2 regions of the Neptunicella sp. genome follow, and region 2 is predicted to be linked to the other one. Evidence: predicted binding sites of a transcription regulator. Region 2 holds the regulator's gene; the other holds the start of a gene.
The links. The regulator NrdR, encoded in region 2, represses ribonucleotide reductase genes. The targets are predictions, from matches to a motif close to AAACACNANATNTNGTGTTT.

Region 1: a site for NrdR is predicted at 9,480-9,499, ahead of nrdA (class 1a ribonucleoside-diphosphate reductase subunit alpha). Genes of this name have one in related genera too.

What each region holds. Positions count from the first base shown of each region.
Region 1 covers NZ_JBLWWF010000004.1:19,110-29,885, reverse strand. Annotated here, with positions in the region: gene ACTD55_RS03975 (urease accessory protein UreD) at 1-898, shown strand, start outside; gene ACTD55_RS03970 (urease subunit gamma) at 939-1,241, shown strand; gene ACTD55_RS03965 (urease subunit beta) at 1,253-1,597, shown strand; gene ureC (urease subunit alpha) at 1,590-3,293, shown strand; gene ureE (urease accessory protein UreE) at 3,332-3,793, shown strand; gene ACTD55_RS03950 (urease accessory protein UreF) at 3,799-4,512, shown strand; gene ureG (urease accessory protein UreG) at 4,533-5,165, shown strand; gene ACTD55_RS03940 (hypothetical protein) at 5,198-5,419, shown strand; gene yfaE (class I ribonucleotide reductase maintenance protein YfaE) at 5,461-5,706, opposite strand; gene nrdB (class Ia ribonucleoside-diphosphate reductase subunit beta) at 5,734-6,864, opposite strand; gene nrdA (class 1a ribonucleoside-diphosphate reductase subunit alpha) at 6,992-9,316, opposite strand; gene ubiG (bifunctional 2-polyprenyl-6-hydroxyphenol methylase/3-demethylubiquinol 3-O-methyltransferase UbiG) at 9,748-10,473, opposite strand.
Region 2 covers NZ_JBLWWF010000021.1:857-11,632, forward strand. Annotated here, with positions in the region: gene ACTD55_RS15580 (M3 family metallopeptidase) at 275-2,266, opposite strand; gene ACTD55_RS15585 (aldo/keto reductase) at 2,675-3,658, shown strand; gene ACTD55_RS15590 (ion transporter) at 3,797-4,600, shown strand; gene ACTD55_RS15595 (DUF6265 family protein) at 4,597-5,052, opposite strand; gene nrdR (transcriptional regulator NrdR) at 5,148-5,597, shown strand; gene ribD (bifunctional diaminohydroxyphosphoribosylaminopyrimidine deaminase/5-amino-6-(5-phosphoribosylamino)uracil reductase RibD) at 5,600-6,727, shown strand; gene ACTD55_RS15610 (riboflavin synthase) at 6,734-7,396, shown strand; gene ribBA (bifunctional 3,4-dihydroxy-2-butanone-4-phosphate synthase/GTP cyclohydrolase II) at 7,444-8,550, shown strand; gene ribH (6,7-dimethyl-8-ribityllumazine synthase) at 8,659-9,132, shown strand; gene nusB (transcription antitermination factor NusB) at 9,151-9,576, shown strand; gene thiL (thiamine-phosphate kinase) at 9,586-10,551, shown strand; gene ACTD55_RS15635 (phosphatidylglycerophosphatase A family protein) at 10,561-10,776, shown strand, end outside.

The sequences.
Region 1 (10,776 bases), on a different contig from region 2:
AAAAAATGCAGTGGTCACAGCGCCATCGCTAAAAACGGGCAAAAATAGCTGGATTGCCAGTCTGGAACTGGAGTTTACTTGTAATAACGATGGAACCCGACTCAACAAGGTCAGGCGTCAGGGGCCATTATCGGTGCAAAAAGCGTTCTATCCCGAAGGCCGACAATGCGCCCATGTGTATTTATTACATCCTCCTGCCGGTATCGTCTCCGGTGACGAATTGCATCTGCTATCAAGGTTGGGAGAGGATGCACAAGCTTTGATTACCACGCCTGGTGCCAATCGTTTCTATCGTGCTCGCGATGACCTGAATATTGGTGATACGAAACAAACCCAAATCAGCACCTTTTATATTGGCTCCCAAGCGATGCTCGAATATCTGCCGCAAGAGACGCTGATTTATAACGGTGCCGATGCGTTTAATCAGGTAGATATTCATCTGCAATCAGACAGTATTTATTTAGGTTGGGAAATTACCTGTTTGGGTTTGCCGGCCTCACAGCAACCCTTTAATAAAGGCCAATTCACCCAATTAAATCGATTATTTTGCCAGCAAAAACTGATTTATCACGACCGTATAGTCATTAATGCTAGCAATAAGCTGTTACAGCATTCCGCGGGACTGGCCGGTAATCCGGTATTTGGCAGTTTTATTCTTTATGTCCCCGATTTAAATGAAAATCAACGGCGTGAATTGCTTGAACAAGTTAGAGCACTCATTAGTGAAATGAACGCCTCACAGCTGGTTAGTATCACCAATCTTGATGGCGTGTTAGTGGCGCGCTATTTGGGCTCACAAGCCCAGCAATGTAAGCATTATTTTATTCAAATATGGCAACTTACGCGTCCTTATTGTAAAGGACAGGATGTTCAGCAACCGCGCATCTGGTTTACCTGAATCGGACTTAGTCGTTAAAAAGCAGATATGAGAAACAACGATGGATTTATTACCCAGAGAAAAAGATAAATTATTGATATTTACCGCAGCATTGTTGGCTGAACGCCGTTTAAAACGCGGGGTAAAGTTAAATTACCCCGAAGCGGTCGCTTATATTTCGATGGAAATAATGGAAGGAGCCAGAGATGGTCGCACGGTCGCAGAATTAATGGATTACGGCCGAACTTTATTAAGCAAGGAGCAAGTCATGGACGGCATTGCCGAACTGATCCCCGATGTACAGGTTGAAGCAACATTTCCCGATGGCACCAAATTGGTGACCGTTCATCATCCGATTATTTAGTGGAGGCCAACATGATACCCGGCGAAATTAAAACTGATTCAGGTCTGCACCAGCTCAATGTAGGGCGACAAACCATACAAGTTACCGTGGCTAATTCTGGTGATCGGCCGATTCAGGTGGGCTCCCATTATCACTTTTATGAGGTCAATCCGGCGCTGCATTTTGAACGGGATATTTGTAAAGGCTTTCGCCTGAATATCACCGCGGGAACGGCTGTTCGATTTGAGCCGGGACAGCAGCGTGAGGTGGAACTGGTGGCCTATGCCGGCAAACGCAATGTGTATGGTTTCCGTGCCGATGTTATGGGGAGTTTAAGCGCTGATCAGAACGATTCAAAGGAGCCAAACAATGGCTAATATTGATAAACAAGCCTATGCCCATATGTTTGGCCCAACCACAGGGGACAGGGTACGACTGGCTGATACCGATTTGTGGATTGAAGTGGAGCGTGACTACACCGAATACGGCGAAGAAGTGAAGTTTGGTGGCGGAAAAGTTATTCGTGATGGCATGGGACAGGGACAAATATGTTGCGCCGAATGTGTAGATGTAGTGATTACCAATGCGTTGATTGTCGACCATTGGGGGATTATCAAAGCCGATGTGGGAATTAAAAATGGCCGAATAGCGATCATCGGTAAAGCCGGTAACTCGGATATTCAGGATAACGTTGATATTGAAATCGGAGCGGGTACTGAAGTCATCGCCGGTGAAGGTCAAATTCTGACTGCCGGCGGAATTGACGCCCATATTCATTTTATTTGCCCTCAACAGGTTGAAGAAGCCATGATGTCGGGTGTTACCACCATGATAGGCGGCGGTACCGGACCGGCCACTGGCACCAATGCGACCACCTGCACTCCGGGGCCTTGGAACATTCATAAAATGTTGCAAGCGACTAATGATATGCCGATGAACTTTGGCTTTTTGGGTAAGGGTAATACCAGTTTACCCTTAGCGATTAAAGAACAGATCGAAGCAGGAGTATGCGGGCTTAAATTACACGAAGATTGGGGCACCACACCTGCATCGATTGATAATTGTTTGGCAGTGGCTGAACAATATGACGTCCAAGTGGCAATTCATACCGATACGTTGAATGAATCCGGCTTTGTGGAAAGTACCATCGGTGCCTTCAAGGGCCGAACCATTCACACCTACCACACTGAAGGGGCTGGTGGTGGTCATTCACCGGATATAATCAAAGCCTGTGGTGAAGCAAATGTCTTACCTTCTTCAACCAATCCGACCCGGCCTTATACCATCAATACTATTGATGAACATCTGGATATGTTGATGGTATGTCATCATCTGGATGCTTCCATCCCGGAAGATATTGCCTTTGCCGATTCGCGGATCAGGAAAGAAAGTATTGCCGCTGAAGATATTTTGCATGACTTGGGGGCAATTAGCATGATTGCCTCTGACTCTCAGGCCATGGGGCGAGTGGGTGAGATGATCACTCGGACATGGCAAACCGCACACAAGATGAAACAACAGCGTGGTTCACTTGCACCTGATACCGATCGTAATGATAACTTCAGAGTTAAACGCTACATCGCTAAATACACCATTAATCCGGCTATTAGTCATGGTATCAGTCATGAAGTGGGATCGGTGGAGGTCGGTAAATTAGCCGATTTAGTCTTGTGGAAACCGGCTTTTTTCGGGATTAAACCGGCACTGATTATTAAATCCGGCTTTATAGCAGCGGCGCCAATGGGGGATGCAAATGCGTCAATTCCTACTCCTCAGCCCGTCTACTATCGCCCTATGTTTGGCGCCTTGGGCAAAGCGGTCGCTGCAACCTCCATGACCTTTCTGTCAAAAGCGGCCGTGGAACTCGGAGTACCGGAAAAGATTGGATTGACCCGCCTGATTGGAGCATGTCGTGATACTCGAAATATCAGTAAAAAAGACATGATCCACAACGACTGGTTGCCGCAAATAGACGTGGACGCGCAAACCTATGAGGTGCGGGCTAATGGCGAGTTACTCAGCTGTGAGCCTGCAACCATACTGCCGCTCGCTCAGCGCTACTGTTTATTTTAAGCGCTGTTTATGTATATGTTTTTAAGGAAAATATAGTGATGTTGCAAGTTTATCAACGACTGGATCACGCCCATCAGCCGATTAATGACAGTATTACGCTGGACTATGACACTCGCCAAAAAGCCAGAATAAAATCCACTACCGATCAGGGAGAAGCGATTGCGATTTTTATTGAGCGCGGCCATCCATTAAAAGTAGGAGAAATACTCAAAACCGAATGCGGTAAATTAGTACAAGTAAAAGGCGCGTTAGAAGCTGTGGTAACCGCTACAACGGATGACTGGCAGGTATTTAGCAAAATGTGTTACCACCTTGGCAACCGGCACACCAAAATCCAGATAGGTGATCGATGGTTGCGCTTTAAGCCGGATCATGTGCTGGAAGAGCTGGTGACAAACTATGCATTAGACACCGATCATCAACCGGCGCTGTTTGAACCGGAAAGTGGCGCTTATGGGGCACAACATGGCGCGGGTCATCATCATGAACATGAGCACTGATCAAGATGTCTGCTAATGTCACATCCATTCATCCTCAGGTTAACGCGTTGAAACTATCTCGCTTATTGCAACTATGCAGTGCGAATTTGCCTATCGGCGGTTTTGCGTTTTCACAAGGGTTGGAATACGCCATCGAACAACAATGGATTAAAGATGCAGACAGCACCTGCAGCTGGATCGAACTGAATTTGCGCGAGTCCATCGCTCCGACTGATTTAGCGCTATTGAAACGTTGTTATCAATGTTTGGTTGAGCATGATTTAGCCGGTTTCTGTCAGTGGAACCAGTTTTTGCTGGCTTGTCGCGAAAGTGCTGAATTACGCATGGGCGATTTAGCCATGGGCAAGGCGCTGATACGCTTATTGAACAATATTGAGCAACTGGATCTGAGTGACTACGGCGAATTAACAAACCTGACTGAAATTAGTTTTGTGGCGGCATTTGCGTTCGCGGCCTGGTTATGGGGAATTGACTTAAACAGTGCTTTAAGTGGCTACGGTTGGACCTTTATTGATAATCAGGTAGCGGCGGCCACTAAATTAGTTCCGTTGGGACAAACGCAGGCACAAAATTTGTTATTTGGTTTAACACAGCAAGTTGAAGCGGCTATTGATACCGCAATGACTCTTGAAGATGAACAATTGGGTAGTAGTTTGCCACGTTTGGCAATGGCCAGCGCCTGGCACGAAACCCAATATAGTCGCCTATTTAGATCCTGATTACAGGACGAGGAGTAAAAATGAAACATAAACAAATATTGAGAATTGGAGTAGGGGGGCCTGTAGGTTCAGGCAAAACCGCACTGTTACGTACGCTATGTTTGGCGTTGCGGGATAAATACGATATGGCGGTGGTGACTAATGATATTTATACCCGCGAAGATGCAGAGTTTTTGACCAAACATAACGCACTCGACGCTGATCGGATTATGGGCGTGGAAACCGGGGGGTGCCCCCATACTGCCATTCGAGAAGATGCGTCAATGAATCTGGCCGCCATCGATGAGCTGGAATCCCGTCATCCCGGGTTGGACTTTGTGCTGGTTGAAAGTGGCGGGGATAATTTGAGTGCGACCTTTAGTCCGGAACTGTCCGACCTAACCTTGTATGTCATTGACGTTTCTGCCGGTGACAAAATTCCGCGCAAGGGTGGCCCGGGCATCACCAAATCAGACTTGTTAATTATAAATAAAATTGATTTGGCCCCCATGGTTGGCGCATCCCTTGAAGTTATGGATACGGATGCGAAACGAATGCGAGGTGATAAGCCCTTTGTTTTTAGCAACCTCAAAACGCTACAAGGTGTTGATGAGATCATCGGTTTTATTGAAACCGAGGGGATGTTGCAAGCGCCTCTAGCCGCAGATGCATAATCGATTAATTACAAGAACAGTAGGAACAAAATATGCGATTAATAAAAAGTTTAGCGTTAATGATCTCAGGCATGGGCTTTTCTAGTCTAGTCAGTGCACACGAAGATCATTTTTTAGGTGATGGGATGGGGCATAGTTTTTTTCATCTGCTATTTATTGCCTTGGTCGTATCGGTTGGCATCAAAGCGGTGAATTACTTTCGGCAACGTAAAAACCTTAATCAGGATAAACAATCAGATAATTTACGTGGCTGAGCGGATTATTAAAAAGGCAGTGAGAAATTGCTAAACAGGGATTAGCTCAGTTCGATTTCGATATCACTGGTTGCTATACAGCTGCAGGGCAGTATTTCATCGTCATCAATATAAGCTAAAGGTTCAGTAACATAATGTACTGAACCTTTTAGTAGGCGGGTGCGGCAGGCACCGCAGAAACCTTCCCGACAATGGTAATGCACGTCCAGCTGATTATCTTCCAATGATTGCAGCAAAGTTCGCTCTTGCTGTTGAACATATTCACCGTGATCTTTGACTACAATCATAAAAGGTGTTGCTTTATCGGTCATTAATTAGAGATCGAAATCATCAAATTCGTTGGCGTCAACTTCTGAATCAATTTGTCCCACCAAATAAGAACTGATTTCCGACTCTTGTGGTGCAACCTGTACATTATCCGATACCAGGTAGTTATTCATCCACGGCAGTGGGTTACTGGTAACATCAAAAGGCTTGCCTAAACCAATAGAATCCATCCGGTGATTGGCGATGTATTCAACGTATTGGCACAGAATTTCTTTGTTTAATCCAATCATGGAGCCATGCTGGAATAAATACTCTGCCCATTGTTTTTCTTGCTCAACGGCCTGCATGAATATGGCTTTTGATTGCTCTTTCAGTTCTTCGGCAATCTCGGCCATTTCAGGATCGTCTTTACCTTTCATCCAGATGTTAATTATGTGCTGTGTCGAGGTCAGGTGCAGGTTTTCATCGCGGGCGATTAAACGGATTATTTTGGAATTACCTTCCATTAATTCGCGTTCGGCAAAGGCAAACGTACAAGCAAATGAAACATAAAAACGAATGGCTTCTAGCGCATTGACAGAACACATGCATAGATACAACTTTTTCTTCAGCTCACGCATGGTGATGTTATGGGTTTCGCCATTGATGTTATGTACACCTTCGCCCAATGTTTGCCATAACTGAGTGGCGAATATCAGGTCGTCATAATATTGGGATATATCTGAAGCTCGTTTTTTAATTTCTTCATTCACCACAATATCTTCAAAGATAGCGCTTGGATCGGTAAATAAATTACGCAGTATATGGGTATAGGAACGCGAATGGATAGTCTCGAAAAATGACCATGTTTCAACCCAGGTTTCCAATTCAGGCAGGGATAGTATCGGCAAAAAAGCGATATTCGGGCTGCGTCCCTGAATGGAGTCAAGCAGTGTTTGGTATTTTAGATTGGAAATAAAAATATGTTTTTCTGGCTCAGATAATTTTTGAAAATCAACCCTGTCTTTACTGACATCCACTTCTTCAGGCCGCCAAAAAAATGAAATCTGTTTCTCAATCAGCTTCTCAAACACATTGTGTTTTTGCTGGTCGTAGCGAGCAACGTTGACGGGGTTACCAAAAAACATCGGTTCGAGTAGAGCGTTGGTGGTATTTTGATTAAAGGTTGTATATTTCATAGCACTTCTGAATAAAGATAAATTAACGCACGGGCCCATTACAGCGAACTACAATGAGCCCATTCCCCTTTTTTATAATCACTATTTCAGAATCGATTCCTGATCCTAAGGGCAATAGTGATTGTTGTTATATTTTACAGGCTCCACCTTCACAGCCGTCATCGTCTTCCGTAACAACTTCAACTACGGCTTTTTCGGCCTGATTAACGTTGACTTTTTTGTCTTCCATTGTATCTGAAGCACCATCTCGGGTGTTGTGGTAATACAAGGTTTTCACACCCAGTTTGTAAGCCGTTAGCAAATCTTTAAGCAACAGTTTCATGGGAACTTTGCCACCATCAAACTTGGCTGGATCGTAACTGGTGTTGGCCGAGATAGTTTGGTCAACAAACTTTTGCATCACACCAACTAATTGCAAATAGCCATCGTTAGTAGGTATGTCCCACAATAGTTCGTATTTATCTTTTAGTCGCTCGTATTCCGGAACGACTTGTTTTAACACCCCATCTTTACTGGATTTAACACTAATATGTCCACGAGGTGGTTCGATGCCATTTGTGGCATTAGATATTTGTGATGACGTTTCTGAGGGCATTAAGGCCGACAGGGTACTGTTACGAAGTCCGTGTTTTACGATTTCTTGGCGTAACGTGTCCCAATCATAATGCAAAGGCTCATTACAAACGGCATCCAATTCTTTCTTGTAGGTATCCGTTGGCATCAACCCTTTGGCATACGTAGTTTCATTAAACTTTTTACAAGGTTCAGTTTCTTGAGCCAGTTTGCATGAGGCTTTAAGTAGATAATATTGCATTGCTTCAAACGTGCGATGAATAAGCCCGTTGGCGCTGCCATCAGAGTATTTTGCCTCGTTTTTAGCCAAATAATAGGCAAAGTTAATGACCCCAATACCCAAAGTACGACGACCCATCGTGGCATTTAAAGCAGCCGGTACCGGATAATCCTGATATTCAAGCAAATTATCCAAAGCCCGCACGGTAATATCGGCTAGCTCTTCAAAATCATCCAGTTCGTTAATTTCGCCCAGATTAAAGGCCGACAGGGTACATAAAGCAATTTCACCTTCAGGATCATTTACGTTATTCAAAGGCTTGGTCGGAAGAGCGATTTCAAGACAAAGGTTACTTTGTCTTACTGGTGCTACCGCCGGATCAAATGGGCTGTGGGTATTACAGTGATCAACATTTTGCAAATAGATTCGCCCGGTACTGGCGCGTTCTTGCATAAATAAACTAAACAACTCAATGGCTTTGATCCGCTTTTTGCGAATACTATCGTCTTGCTCATACTTGACATACAGTTGTTCGAATTTTTCCTGATCGGCAAAAAAGGCATCGTACATGCCCGGCACATCAGAAGGGCTGAACAGCGTGATATAATCATCTTTAATCAGACGTTGATACATCAGCTTGTTAAATTGCACACCATAATCCAAATGGCGAACCCGGTTTTCTTCTACACCACGGTTATTTTTAAGTACCAATAGTGATTCTACTTCAAGGTGCCACAAAGGATAGAATAAGGTGGCTGCACCACCACGGACACCGCCTTGAGAACAGCTTTTTACCGCAGTTTGGAAATATTTGTAAAAAGGTATACAACCGGTGTGATAGGCCTCTCCACCACGAATTTCACTACCTAATGCCCGCAGGCGTCCCGCATTAACCCCAATTCCAGCGCGTTGACTGACATATTTTACAATGGCACTGGTGGTGGCGTTAATAGAATCCAGACTGTCATCCGCTTCAATCAATACACAGGAGCTAAATTGACGAGTCGGGGTTCGCACGCCTGCCATAATGGGAGTAGGTAAGGACACTTTAAACAAAGATGTCGCGTCATAAAAACGTTTGATGTAATCCAGACGCACAGATTTGTCATAATTAGCAAACAGGCAGGCAGACACCAGCATATAAAGGAATTGGGCACTTTCATAAATTTGCCCGGTAACCCGGTTTTGTACCAAGTATTTACCTTCCAATTGCTTAACCGCAGCGTAGCTAAAATTCATATCACGCCAGTGATCGATATAATCACCAAGTTCATTCAACTCTTCTGTACTGAAGTCTTCCAGCAAGTGTTTATCGTACTTACCCAGATCAACCATGGCTTTGACATGATCTACCAATGCTGGCGGTTCAAATTGGCCATAGGCTTTTTTGCGCAGATGAAAGATTGCTAATCGAGCGGCTAGATATTGGTAATCAGGACTGTCATCACAAATAAGATCAGCCGCTGATTTTATTAAGGTTTCATGAATGGTTTCGGTTTTGATGCCATCATAAAATTGCAGATGAGCTTTAATTTCTACCTGTGAGACCGAGACATTTTTTAATCCTTTTGCAGCCCAAGTAATGACTTTATGGATTTTGTCCAAGTCGATAGGTTCTTTTTCTCCATTGCGTTTAGCAACAAATATGTTGTCGTTCATGCCAGTCAGCCATTTTAGTTGTTATGTTTAGCGCAAATTCAAGGCTTAATACCTTGGGTTATCTGATCCTGTGGTCTGAAATTTTGTCGATTATTTTGATTTCTTATTAATAGATTCAGATTTATAGGATTAAGCACAAGATAGTGAGGTATTAGGATGAATGCAACCCAATATATGGTGGTTTATTCAACATCGTGAACAATGCATATTTGCCAGTTAGTGAAAGCTCACCGCAAAGCCTTTAAGTGTGCCGAGATCTTTTAAATGCAATACAAAAATAGTGTTAAAAAAGCCTCTAAGTTTTTTTAATTTTAAAATACTTTTTTTAATAGCTATACGATATATAGTGTTGTTTGACATTTGAGCGCACTATATATAGTGATTCTTGACAATGTTGATTTTTATAGCAATGGTGCGATGTTTAGCGGTTTCTAATCATCTTTATGGCAGCATAATAAGTAATTTACATCGACATTATGCTCGGAGAGATAATACTGACGCGAGAGCGGGTTCATATGCAATCCTGTCATATGTTTTGCGTTTAATGCGGTTTGATCAAGCCAGCCTAATAATTCTGATGGCTTAATAAATTTATCATGTTGATGGGTACCTTCCGGAACCAGCTTTAATATTTTTTCTGCAGCGACTATTGCCATTAACCAGGATTTAAAATTGCGATTTAACGTTGAAAAGAACACTAATCCACCGGGTTTTACCAATGTTTCACATGCATTCACTACTGATTGGGGATCCGGTACGTGCTCTAACATCTCCAGGCACGTGACGATGTCGAACTGTTGTGGATGTTGTTGGGCAAATTGTTCAGCGGTGCAGTGCTGATAATCAACCTTAATACCGGTTTCTAAACCGTGTAGTTTGGCCACCGCCAATGAATCATTGGCCATATCGATCGCTGTTACATTGGCCCCCAGGCGGGCCATACTCTCAGCTAAAATACCGCCACCACAGCCTACATCAAGTATGTTTTTGCCAAACAAACCGTTAGCCTGGTGGGCGATATAATCCAAGCGCAACGGGTTAATTTGATGTAAAGGCTTAAATTCGCCTTCTAAATCCCACCATCGACTGGCTAAGGCTGAAAACTTTTCAATTTCTGCTGGGTCGACATTATCTGGTTGATTTAGTACTTCGTTCATGATCATTTTTCTTGGACTGAGTTATCACCATTATAACCATCCGAACGTGATAAATGCATCTGTTACCTTATGCACTTTGACATATGAAGAAAAAACAAACTTGCTGACCGCAGCAGACATTTCATGAGCAAATAAAATGTCAAAGCAAAATGCGCACAACAATTTAATAACTAATTGAATTATTTATATAATACTGTTCGTTTTGATATTTTTTATACAAATATATGATTAGCGATACAAGTTAATAGAAGGTAAAGATGGCTGTTTATTTGTGGATTTGAATGATAGAATCGGGCGCTTATA
Region 2 (10,776 bases):
ATCGGTCCCGGCCGCGCTTTTTCACGGCGAACTTAGGCAACTTGCATGGTCGGCAAGTACGATGTCCGCTTTGGGTCGAAACCCGACTTATAACCCAGATTATCAAACAACTTCCATATTGTCTGTTTTTCGCTCTTAGTTGCCATCGGCAATCTCAATTCCAGCCGGATGGGAAGTTATTGAGATCAGTATTCCGGGGCAAATTAAAACAGGGGCAAATTAAAATGGCCCAACCTTGCAAAGCGAGGGTGGGCCATAGACTATTTAACGGTGTTTATAATTCTTCCAGTTTTTTGATATAGGCATCCGGGCTGAATTCACGGCCGAGGAAGTCCTTCACAAATTCGCGGGCGGGTTTACTGCCCGCTGCGCCCAGCACTTTATCGCGGTATTCCTTGGCAACGGCTTTATTACGCAAGCCTTCTTTTTCAAAACGACTGAATAAATCGGTCGCGATGGCCAGTGACCATTGATAGGTGTAATAGTCCGAACCATAACCGTTTAGATGACCAAAGCTGCAGTAAAAATGCGTCCCTTCAACATAAGGATAGGGGGCAAATTTATCCTCTAGCGATTTCATCATTGGAAATAATTCAAAACTGGCGGGATCTTTGTCGTAATAGTTCAATGCCAGATTGGCATAAAAAATTTGTGTCGCGGTGCCAGTGGCCAAGCCAAAATCACGGGCTTTGTTCATTTTCTCGACCAGCGCTTTGGGAATCGTTTCGCCCTTGTCATTAGTGGCAAAATTTTTCAGGGTGTCGTAATCCCATACCCATTCTTCGAGCATTTGTGAGGGGGCTTCAACAAAATCCCGTTCCATGCTCATGCCGGTAATGGAATACCATTTCCGGTTGCCGGAAAACATATTATGCAGCAGGTGGCCAAACTCATGCAGAAAGGTTTCGACCTGATTATGTTCCATCAATCCTTTAGGGAAGTTGGTCGCCAGCCCGGATAGGGGGATTTGCTTGTCTTTTATACCGGCGCGCAATGTCCAGTGCGCTGCATGTTTATATTTGTCCGCGCGGGGATGATCGTCCAGATAAAAACGGCCAATAATTTTGCCATTTTCAAGCATTTCGTAAGACTCCACATCGTCATTCCAGACGGTGGTTTTCCAAGGCCGAATTTTGACTCCGAACAAATCTTCAGTCAGGCCAAAAATGCCGTCACGCACTTTGTCATAGCGGAAATACTGGCGCACTTCTTTGGAATCTAGCGCGTAATCTTCCTGACGTAACAAATTTTGCAAATAACCGGCTTGCCACACTTGTACTTGTTTGGCTGTTGGATCAATTTTTTTCAGGCGAGCGAGTAAAATCGCAAGCTCTTTTTTTACCGGACCTTGTGCAGCCGTCCCGACTTTAGTTAAAAAGGCTTGAGCATGCGCCGGATCGCCCATCATTTTACTGTCCATCGATAAGGCAGCGTAGTTATCAAAGCCCAGCAGGTGGGCCAGTTCATCGCGTTTCTCAATCAATTTCTTGAGAATCGCTTCATTGACCGGATAAGCTCTATCCCGTGAGGCTATGCGTAGTTGATGACGCAGGTCATCATCGTCTGCGTAGGTCATTACCGGGAATAAGTCAGGGTAGTCTGTCGTGATTTTAATCATGCCATCGGCATCCGCGGGGTGGCTGTCGATAAAGTCCTGTGGCAAGCCTGCCAGTTGCTCCTTGGTCGCCATTACAACGCGCACATCCTCGCGAATGTTTTGATCGAATTGATTGCCGATTTCGGTAATTTGTTGTTGCAAGGCCCGGATTTTGGCGCGGGTCGCATCATCTTTGTCGACGCCGGCGCGGCGGAAGTCATTTAATTCCTTTTCCAGCATATATTTTTCACTACCTTGCAATTGACTTATGTCAATGGCCGCCAGACGATCATAATACCCTCTGGACAGTCCCACGCTGCTGTAAAAATCTGAAATATGCTCACTGCATTTGGTGGCGGCATCACGCACCGCTGCATCAGGATGTACGGCTTTCATATACCATGCATGGTTGACGGGCAATAGCACATCATTGATATGGTCAAAGGCACCCATTACCGACTGCAAGGTCGCCGGTCCGGTTGATTTTTCTATTGCGGTAAATTCGGTTTTGGCCTGTTCCAGTTGCTTGTCACACAAGGCGGTAAATTGCTCACCACTCAAAGTCGGGTCGATACCCGTGATCAGCATGCTGTGTTCGCCTGCGAAGGCCTCGAGTGAGCTGGTTGCCAGACAGGCTGCCAGCGCGAAAGGTAAAAGTGCTGTTTTCATGTTGTCCCTCTTGTTTTTATTACCCCTTGGCGGGGATATTCTTGTGGTCAAACTCATTATTGCTAACAGCCCAGTATAATTGCCATTTTTTTAAAAAGTCGAATAGCAAGGTGCCGTAATTGTAAAGTAATGTGATCAATGGGGGGAATGGAGAGATCGAATGACGACGTTTATATCCGGCAACTAACCCCTGTGCCCAATTTACACTCTCCGTTATGGTGGAGTCTTGATGCGCCTTTTGCGGCTTGAGCAAGTAATAAATTTAACAGATAGTTAAAAATCACAATGGCACTGGTTGGCCTGTTTCAGTTAGGGTGGTGTGTCGAATAGCCGCTTTGGATCTTGGATGCAATTAGCGTAATAATCCAAGCCGTGGCTTTTTCTAAAATGAGATTAAATAGGTATCAAATGAAATTTAGAGCGTTAGGACAACCTGGCTTTACGGTCAGTGAAGTCGGATTGGGTTGCTGGCAATTAGGTGGCGACTGGGGTCAGGACTTTAGTCAACAGCAGGCTTTTTCAATTTTAGAGGCGGCACTGGAGAGTGGCGTGAGTTTTCTCGATACCGCTGATGTCTACGGCGGTGGCAAGAGCGAACAGCTAATCGGTCAATTCTTGCAACAGACGGATCGACAAGTCAAAGTGGCGACCAAGTTTGGACGGGGCGGGGATGTGTTCCCGGATAACTACACCGAGCAAGCGCTGCGTGAGGGGGTAGAAGCCTCAATTCAGCGTTTGGGGGTTGAGAGTCTGGATCTTGTCCAGTTACATTGTGTGCCTACCGAGGTATTACGCGACGGAGCCATTTTTGACTGGCTGCGTAATTTAAAGCAGCAAGGATTAATTCAGCATTTTGGTGCCAGTGTGGAAACTGTTGAAGAAGGACTGATTTGTCTCGAACAGCAGGGGTTATTGTCGTTGCAGGTTATTTTTAATCTGTACCGTCAAAAATTGGTTAAAGAGCTGCTGCCGCAAGCTAAAGACAAAGGGGTGGGTATTATTGTTCGCTTACCGCTGGCCAGCGGTTTATTAAGTGGTAAATTCACTACCGATACTCGCTTTCATGAGTCTGATCATCGTAATTTCAACCAGAATGGTGAATGTTTTAACGTGGGTGAGACTTTTGCTGGTTTACCGTTTAATAAAGGCGTAGAGCTGACCGAACAACTCAAACAATACGCGCCTGCCGGAGTCAGTATGGCGCAATTGGCGTTACGTTGGATCCTTGATCATGATGCGGTATCTACCATTATTCCCGGTGCCAGTTCAGCGGATCAGGCACAAGCCAATGCCGCTATTTCAGCGTTACCTCCATTGAGTGATGAATTGCATCTGGCGTTAAGTGATTTTTATCATGCCCAAGTGCACCAGCATATACGCGGTCAGTATTAATCCCGTCGGCCCAATGCCGATTGATTGATCCCGAAATCGCCACATAGTTGATTATGTGGCGATTTTTTATTGCAGCCCGTTTAAATTTAATTAAATTACCCCATTTAGCCCTTACTTATTTCGCTCAGACTATTCCGAATGTATCAAACCATCCAAAACCAGTTATTAAAGCTTAAAAATAACCGCATTTTTGAATTATTTGTGGTGTCAGTCATTATCGTGTCGGCGCTGGAAATTGGCGCTAAAACCTATGATCTGCCGCCAATTGCGGCCACGATGACGTATTTTCTGGATTTGTTTATTACGGTCTTTTTTCTGTTTGAAATCAGCGTGCGTTTTATTGCCGAACCGAATAAACGGGCCTTTTTTAAATCGGGTTGGAATATCTTTGATACCTTGGTGGTACTCGTTAGCTTAATTCCCATTCAAGATACCGAAATGGCGCTATTGGCGCGGTTGGTGCGAGTCTTTCGGGTGTTGCGAATGGTGTCAATTATCCCTGAACTGCGTATTTTGATTAACTCATTGCTCAGAGCGCTGCCACAGTTAGGTTATGTGGTGTTACTGATGTTTATTATTTTTTATATGTACGCTGCTGTGGGCAGTTTCTTGTTTAAAGACATCAATAACGATTTATGGGGCAATATTGCCATTTCGATGCTGACCTTATTCCGGGTAATGACCTTTGAGGACTGGACCGATATTCAATACGAAACCATGGATGTTTATCCATTTAGCTGGATTTATTACCTGACGTTTATCTTTTTCACGGCATTTGCTTTTTTAAATATGGTGATTGGCATCGTGGTTAATGTCATGGAACAAGAGCATGCTAAAGCCAGACAGGCTAGTGATACTGAGCCTAGTATAAGTGAGTTACAGCGGGAAATTCTTGAGTTAAAAGCGATGGTACGCGGTTTAGCAGACAAAAAGAGTGATTAAGATTGTTTTATCAACGTCAGACTAAACCCTTTACCGTTGTTATCCCGCACATCGACTTGCAGTTCAGATGCGGAGATTAAGCGATATTCAATCTGATTCGGAAAGTCGTGGTCAGGATTGTCAAATCGTACTTGATGGTCACTACACTGAGTCAGTTTAAACGCGATGGGCAGCGGATTATGCTTTACCTTGGCGAGGTAAAATAGTTCACCATTCATCGACAGCAGACGCAAACTTTCCTGCGCAACGTTTTTGCCATCTTTTATGGTGCTTCCAGTACCTTCAAATGTGTCGGCTGAAAGTTGCTGCCACACCTCGTTAATTTGCGTCTTTTGACCTTGGGTAGACCAGTAACCAACCAGCCATTGATAGTGATTGGCTTGATGACAATCAGCCAGCGCTATTGGAAAATAAAAACTTAACACTACATATGAAACTAAGGTGTGTCGCATAACTAACTCGTTAATGAAGCTGTTGCTTGGCGGCTTTTTTTGATAGCTTAGCGGCAATTTAATAACTTACCAGCCAATTAGGTTGAGATCCTGCTATGTTTTGTCCATTTTGTTCGGCTCAGGAAACCAAAGTCATTGACTCCAGATTAGTGGCGGAGGGACATCAGGTACGTAGACGCCGTGAATGCATTAGTTGCCATGAGCGATTTACCACTTTTGAAACGGCGGAACTTGTCCTGCCTCGCGTTGTGAAGCGGGATGGTTCACGGGAACCCTACAATGAAGACAAGCTACGTGCGGGTCTGCAAAGAGCATTGGAAAAACGCCCGGTGGATACCGAAAAAGTCGAAGAATGCATCAACCGGATTAAGTCTGCGTTGCGTGCTACCGGTGAACGGGAAGTCAGCAGCGAGCTAGTCGGCAACCTGATCATGGATGGTTTGAAAGAGCTGGATAAAGTCGCTTATGTCCGTTTTGCCTCGGTGTATCGCTCCTTTGAAGATATTCGTGAGTTTGGGGAAGAAATCGCCCGTTTAGGAGACTGACATTGTCATCATTTAGTGTGCAAGACTACCGCATGATGAATCTGGCACTGCAGCAAGCCGCGCAAGGTGCCTATACCACTTCTCCTAATCCGATGGTGGGCTGTGTAATTGTTAGTCCAGCAGGCGATATTGTCGGTCAGGGTTGGCATCAGCAAGCCGGAACGCCTCACGCCGAAGTCCACGCCTTGCAACAAGCCGGTGAAAAAGCCACTGGAGCGACCGCGTACGTCACACTTGAGCCATGCAGTCATTATGGGCGCACACCGCCTTGCGCTAATGCGTTAATCAAAGCCGGTATTAAAAAAGTGATTTGTGCCATGGTGGATCCCAATCCACAAGTATCAGGGCGCGGCCTTGAGTTACTTGCGGCAGCGGGGATCGAAACCGCCTATGGATTGCTGGAACCACAAGCCTTGGAACTGAATCGAGGTTTTGTGAAAAGAATGCAACAGGGTAAACCTTTTGTAACGCTAAAAATGGCCGCCAGTGTGGACGGAAAAACCGCGCTACAGAATGGTCAAAGTCAATGGATCACCGGTCCCGCAGCACGTCAGGATGTACAACATTATCGAGCTCGATATTGCGCTATTTTAACGGGTTCCGGTACCGTATTGGCTGATGATCCGTTACTCAATGTGCGTTTGGAGGACATCAGTCAGCCAGTCACTTATTTAGATTCGGGCAAAGTTCGCCAACCCTTGCGCGTTATTGTGGACAGCGACAATAAAGTGTCCAGTCAACATCGCATTGTTAATCAAGGTGACGCGGTGTTATTAGCCAATAAAACCCGTAATAGCCAACCTTTTGGCGACAATGTCAGCCAATGGCAAGGCCCGGAAAACTTGCTGGGTAAAATCGATCTTGATGTATTGTTAAGTCATTTAGGTCAATCAGACATTAATTCAGTGTGGGTAGAGGCGGGGGCCGGTCTTGCCGGTGCATTGCTGGAAGCCAAGCTAGTGGATGAAATAATACTCTATATCGCCCCTAAAATTATGGGTGACAAGAGCCGTAATTTATTAAATTTGCCATTGTTTGAACGCATGCAGCAAGCGATTGAGTTACAATGGCAAGATGTTCGACAGGTTGGTGATGATTTAAAAATTGTTGCTAAGCCGATTTATCAATAGGTTTTTATGTTTACAGGAATTATCGCCGCTACCGGTAAAATTGAGAGTTTACAAAATAATGGCACGGATGTTCGATTACGGGTCAATGTGGGTAAACTGGATATGGCCGATGTGGCCTTAGGCGACAGTATTGCTACCAACGGGGTATGTTTGACTGTGGTTGAGTTTGACTCACAGCATTTTAGTGCCGATGTCTCATCGGAAACAATAACCCGAAGTGGTTTTGCCCATTATGCCAACGGTCAGGGGGTTAATCTGGAAAAGGCCATGTTACCGACCTCACGTTTTGGTGGCCACATTGTCAGTGGACACGTCGATGGTGTCGGTGAGGTGAAAAGTATTGATGACAAAGGTAAAGCTGTTGAAATATGGATTAATGCCCCCACTAACTTGGCCAGATACATTGCCGAAAAAGGGTCGATAACGGTCGATGGTGTCAGTTTGACGGTTAATCAAGTGGATGGTGCGGCATTTCGGCTCACCCTTGTACCGCACACCATGCAAGAAACCATTATTGGTAGTTATCAGCCCGGCAGCAAAGTGAACCTTGAAGTTGACGTTATCGCCCGTTATCTGGAACGTCTGATGCTAGGCGACAAGGCTGCTGAATCGACGGCGAAAAATGATATTAGCTTAGCCTTTTTGGCCGAACACGGTTATTTAAAATAAAAGCTATCTAAAATAATAATTACCTACAGTAAAGGTCATATAACACTATGCTCAATACCACCGCAGAGATCCTGGAAGATATTCGTCAGGGGAAAATGGTTATTTTGATGGATGATGAAGATCGCGAGAACGAAGGCGATCTTATCATGGCGGCTGAACATGTTACTCCGCAAGCGATTAATTTTATGGTCACTCATGCCCGTGGGTTAGTGTGTATGCCGATGACGGAAGAACGCTGTCGTCGTTTGAATTTACCCTTGATGGTGACCAACAATGGTGCGCAGTTCAGCACCAATTTTACCGTGTCAATAGAAGCCGCCACGGGGGTCACTACCGGAATCTCTGCCGCTGATCGAGCCAGAACGATTCAAGCTGCGGTCGCGGTTGATGCCAAAGCCAGTGATATTGTTCAACCGGGGCATATTTTTCCATTAATTGCCAAGCAGGGCGGTGTATTGAATCGCGCAGGTCATACCGAAGCTGGCGTTGATTTAGCCAGACTAGCCGGGTGCGAACCCGCCAGTGTGATTGTTGAAGTGCTCAATGAAGATGGCAGCATGGCGCGTCGTCCTGAGTTGGAAGTATTTGCCGCCAAACACAACATTAAAATCGGTACCATAGCCGATTTAATCGAATATCGTAATTTGCATGAAACCACGATTGAAAAGATTGCCGAATGTAAATTACCTACTGAATACGGTGAGTTTGATTTAATCACCTACAAAGATGCCATCGATAATCAATTACATTACGCATTGCGCAATGGCGCGGTTCAGGCACAGCAGCCGACGCTGGTAAGGGTACATTTGCAAGATACATTCAGCGATATGCTGGGGTCGGTAAGGTCTGTGGAACGCAGTATGAGTTTACCCAGTGCCATGAAAGTGATTGGTGAACAGGGGGGCGTTTTGGTGATTCTGGGTAAGAAAGAATCCGAGCAAGACATTGTGCAGAAGATTCATCAATTTGCGGCTGAAGATAGAGGTGAGCAACCGGCTGGTGCAACTTGGCGCGGCAGTTCACGTACGGTCGGAGTAGGGTGCCAGATATTGGCCTCACTTGGCGTACACAAGATGCGTTTGTTAAGTAAACCGAAAAAATATTCTGCATTATCCGGTTACGGGCTGGAAATTGTTGAATATGTTTACGAGTAATATTGGCGAGTAAATTCGACCTAGTAAAATACTCATCCCTGATTGGGATGTTCCATGCTATAATGTGCGCCGCATTTTTTCGGCAGGTTTTTTGGACAGGAAAGCAATATGAATATCATCGAAGGTAATATCCGCGCAACAGGTAAAAAATTTGCCATTGTTGTTTCTCGTTTTAACAGTTTTGTGGTTGAAAGTCTGGTTGACGGTGCCTTGGATGCGCTTGAGCGCCACGGGGAAGTCAATGATCAGGATATTACCTTGGTGCGAGTGCCTGGCGCTTATGAATTGCCTCTGATTGCTAAAAAATTAGCCGAATCGAAAAAATTTGACGCTATCATCGCCTTAGGTGCGGTTATTCGCGGTGGTACTCCACATTTTGATTTTGTGGCTGGTGAATGTAACAAAGGTCTAGCGCAAGTATCGCTAGAGTATGGCATTCCCGTGTCATTTGGTGTGATCACCACCGACAGTATTGAACAGGCTATTGAGCGTTCTGGTACCAAAGCCGGAAATAAAGGTGCTGATGCCGCGTTAGGTGCACTTGAAATGGTCAATGTTGTTGCCCAGATTGCCGGGGAATAATCGATGAAACCTGCGGTAATGAAACCGGCGGCGCGACGTCAAGCCAGAGAACTGGCTTTGCAAGCAGTGTATTCATGGCAGATGACCGGTAATCCGGTCAAGCAAATTGAACTGCACATGGCAACCACCAATGATATGACTAAAGTGGATATGGCTTATTTTCAGGAATTACTGAATCAAGTCGTGGCTCGCGTAGATGAACTGGATAAAAAAATAAAACCGTATCTTGGCCGTTTACCGGAAGAACTGGATCCGGTGGAAAAAGCGATTATTCGGATTGCCACTTATGAATTGCAACATCGTATTGATGTACCTTTTAAAGTTGTCATTAACGAAGCGATTGAACTTGCCAAGTCTTTTGGTGCCGAAGAAAGTCACAAGTTTGTTAATGGTGTGCTGGATAAAGCCATTCACTACTTCCGTAAACACGAACAAGCCGAATAAAAATATAACGTGAAAGAATTTACGATTATCGATAGCTTCTTTAAGCAAAGAAGCTATCAACGCAAGGATGTCCTGATCGGTATTGGTGACGATTGTGCGGTCAGCTCTGTTGCTGCCGGACAAAATCTGGCCGTTACTACTGATACACTCGTCAATGGTGTGCATTTCCCAGAGAATACTTCACCTCAAGCGATAGCCCACAAAGCGGTGGCGGTTAATTTAAGTGATTTGGCTGCAATGGGAGCCGAACCGGCGTGGATTAATTTGTCGCTTTCAATCCCTCAAGTGGATGAACAATGGCTGGACGAATTTTCACAAGGCATGCGTGAGCTGTGTGAGTATTATTCCGTGCAGTTAATTGGTGGTGATACGGTCAAAGGACCACTGAGTATCACGATTACCGCGATGGGGTTTATCCCCGAACAGCAAGCCTTAACTCGCAGTGGTGCCAAACCTGGTGACTTGCTATATGTAACCGGAACACTTGGCGATGCTGCCTTGGGGCTGGACATTGTCCAGAACAAGGTGGAAGTGCCGTATAAGTTTCGCGAATCTTTAACCAATCGACTTAATTTTCCTACCCCACGAGTATTGGCTGGTACTACGTTACGTCGCCTGGCTACTGCCTGTATTGATGTCTCAGACGGTTTATTGTCTGACCTCAAACATATACTAAAAGCGTCGAACTGTGGTGCGGTGGTGAATCTGGATAAAGTGCCGTTATCTCAAGCCCTGCTGGAAAGCGTTGAGCCTCAGGATGGTCTTGAGTATGCGCTAGTAGGTGGGGACGACTACGAGTTGTTATTTTGTATCCCGGAAGAACAGAAAGGCAACCTGGATCGCGCCTTATTGCATTCTAATGTGGCCGTCACCTGTATCGGACAAATGACTGGTCAACCCGGCAAACTGGAGTTGCAGCTGAATAAGCAGCCATTTGAATTTAATGTTCGTGGCTATGAACACTTTAGTGAATAGTTGATTAAAGTGGATAAGCAACTCAGACAACGAATAAAACTAACCCATCCCGCACATTTTCTTGCTTTAGGTTTTGGATCCGGACTTGCGCCTTTTATGCCCGGAACCTTCGGTACATTGGCAGCCATCCCATTGTATTGGTTACTTAGCGATATAACGCTGAGTGTGTATATTGCTGTGGTAGTGATGAGTTCCATTGCAGGCATCTGGATCTGTGGGCGTACT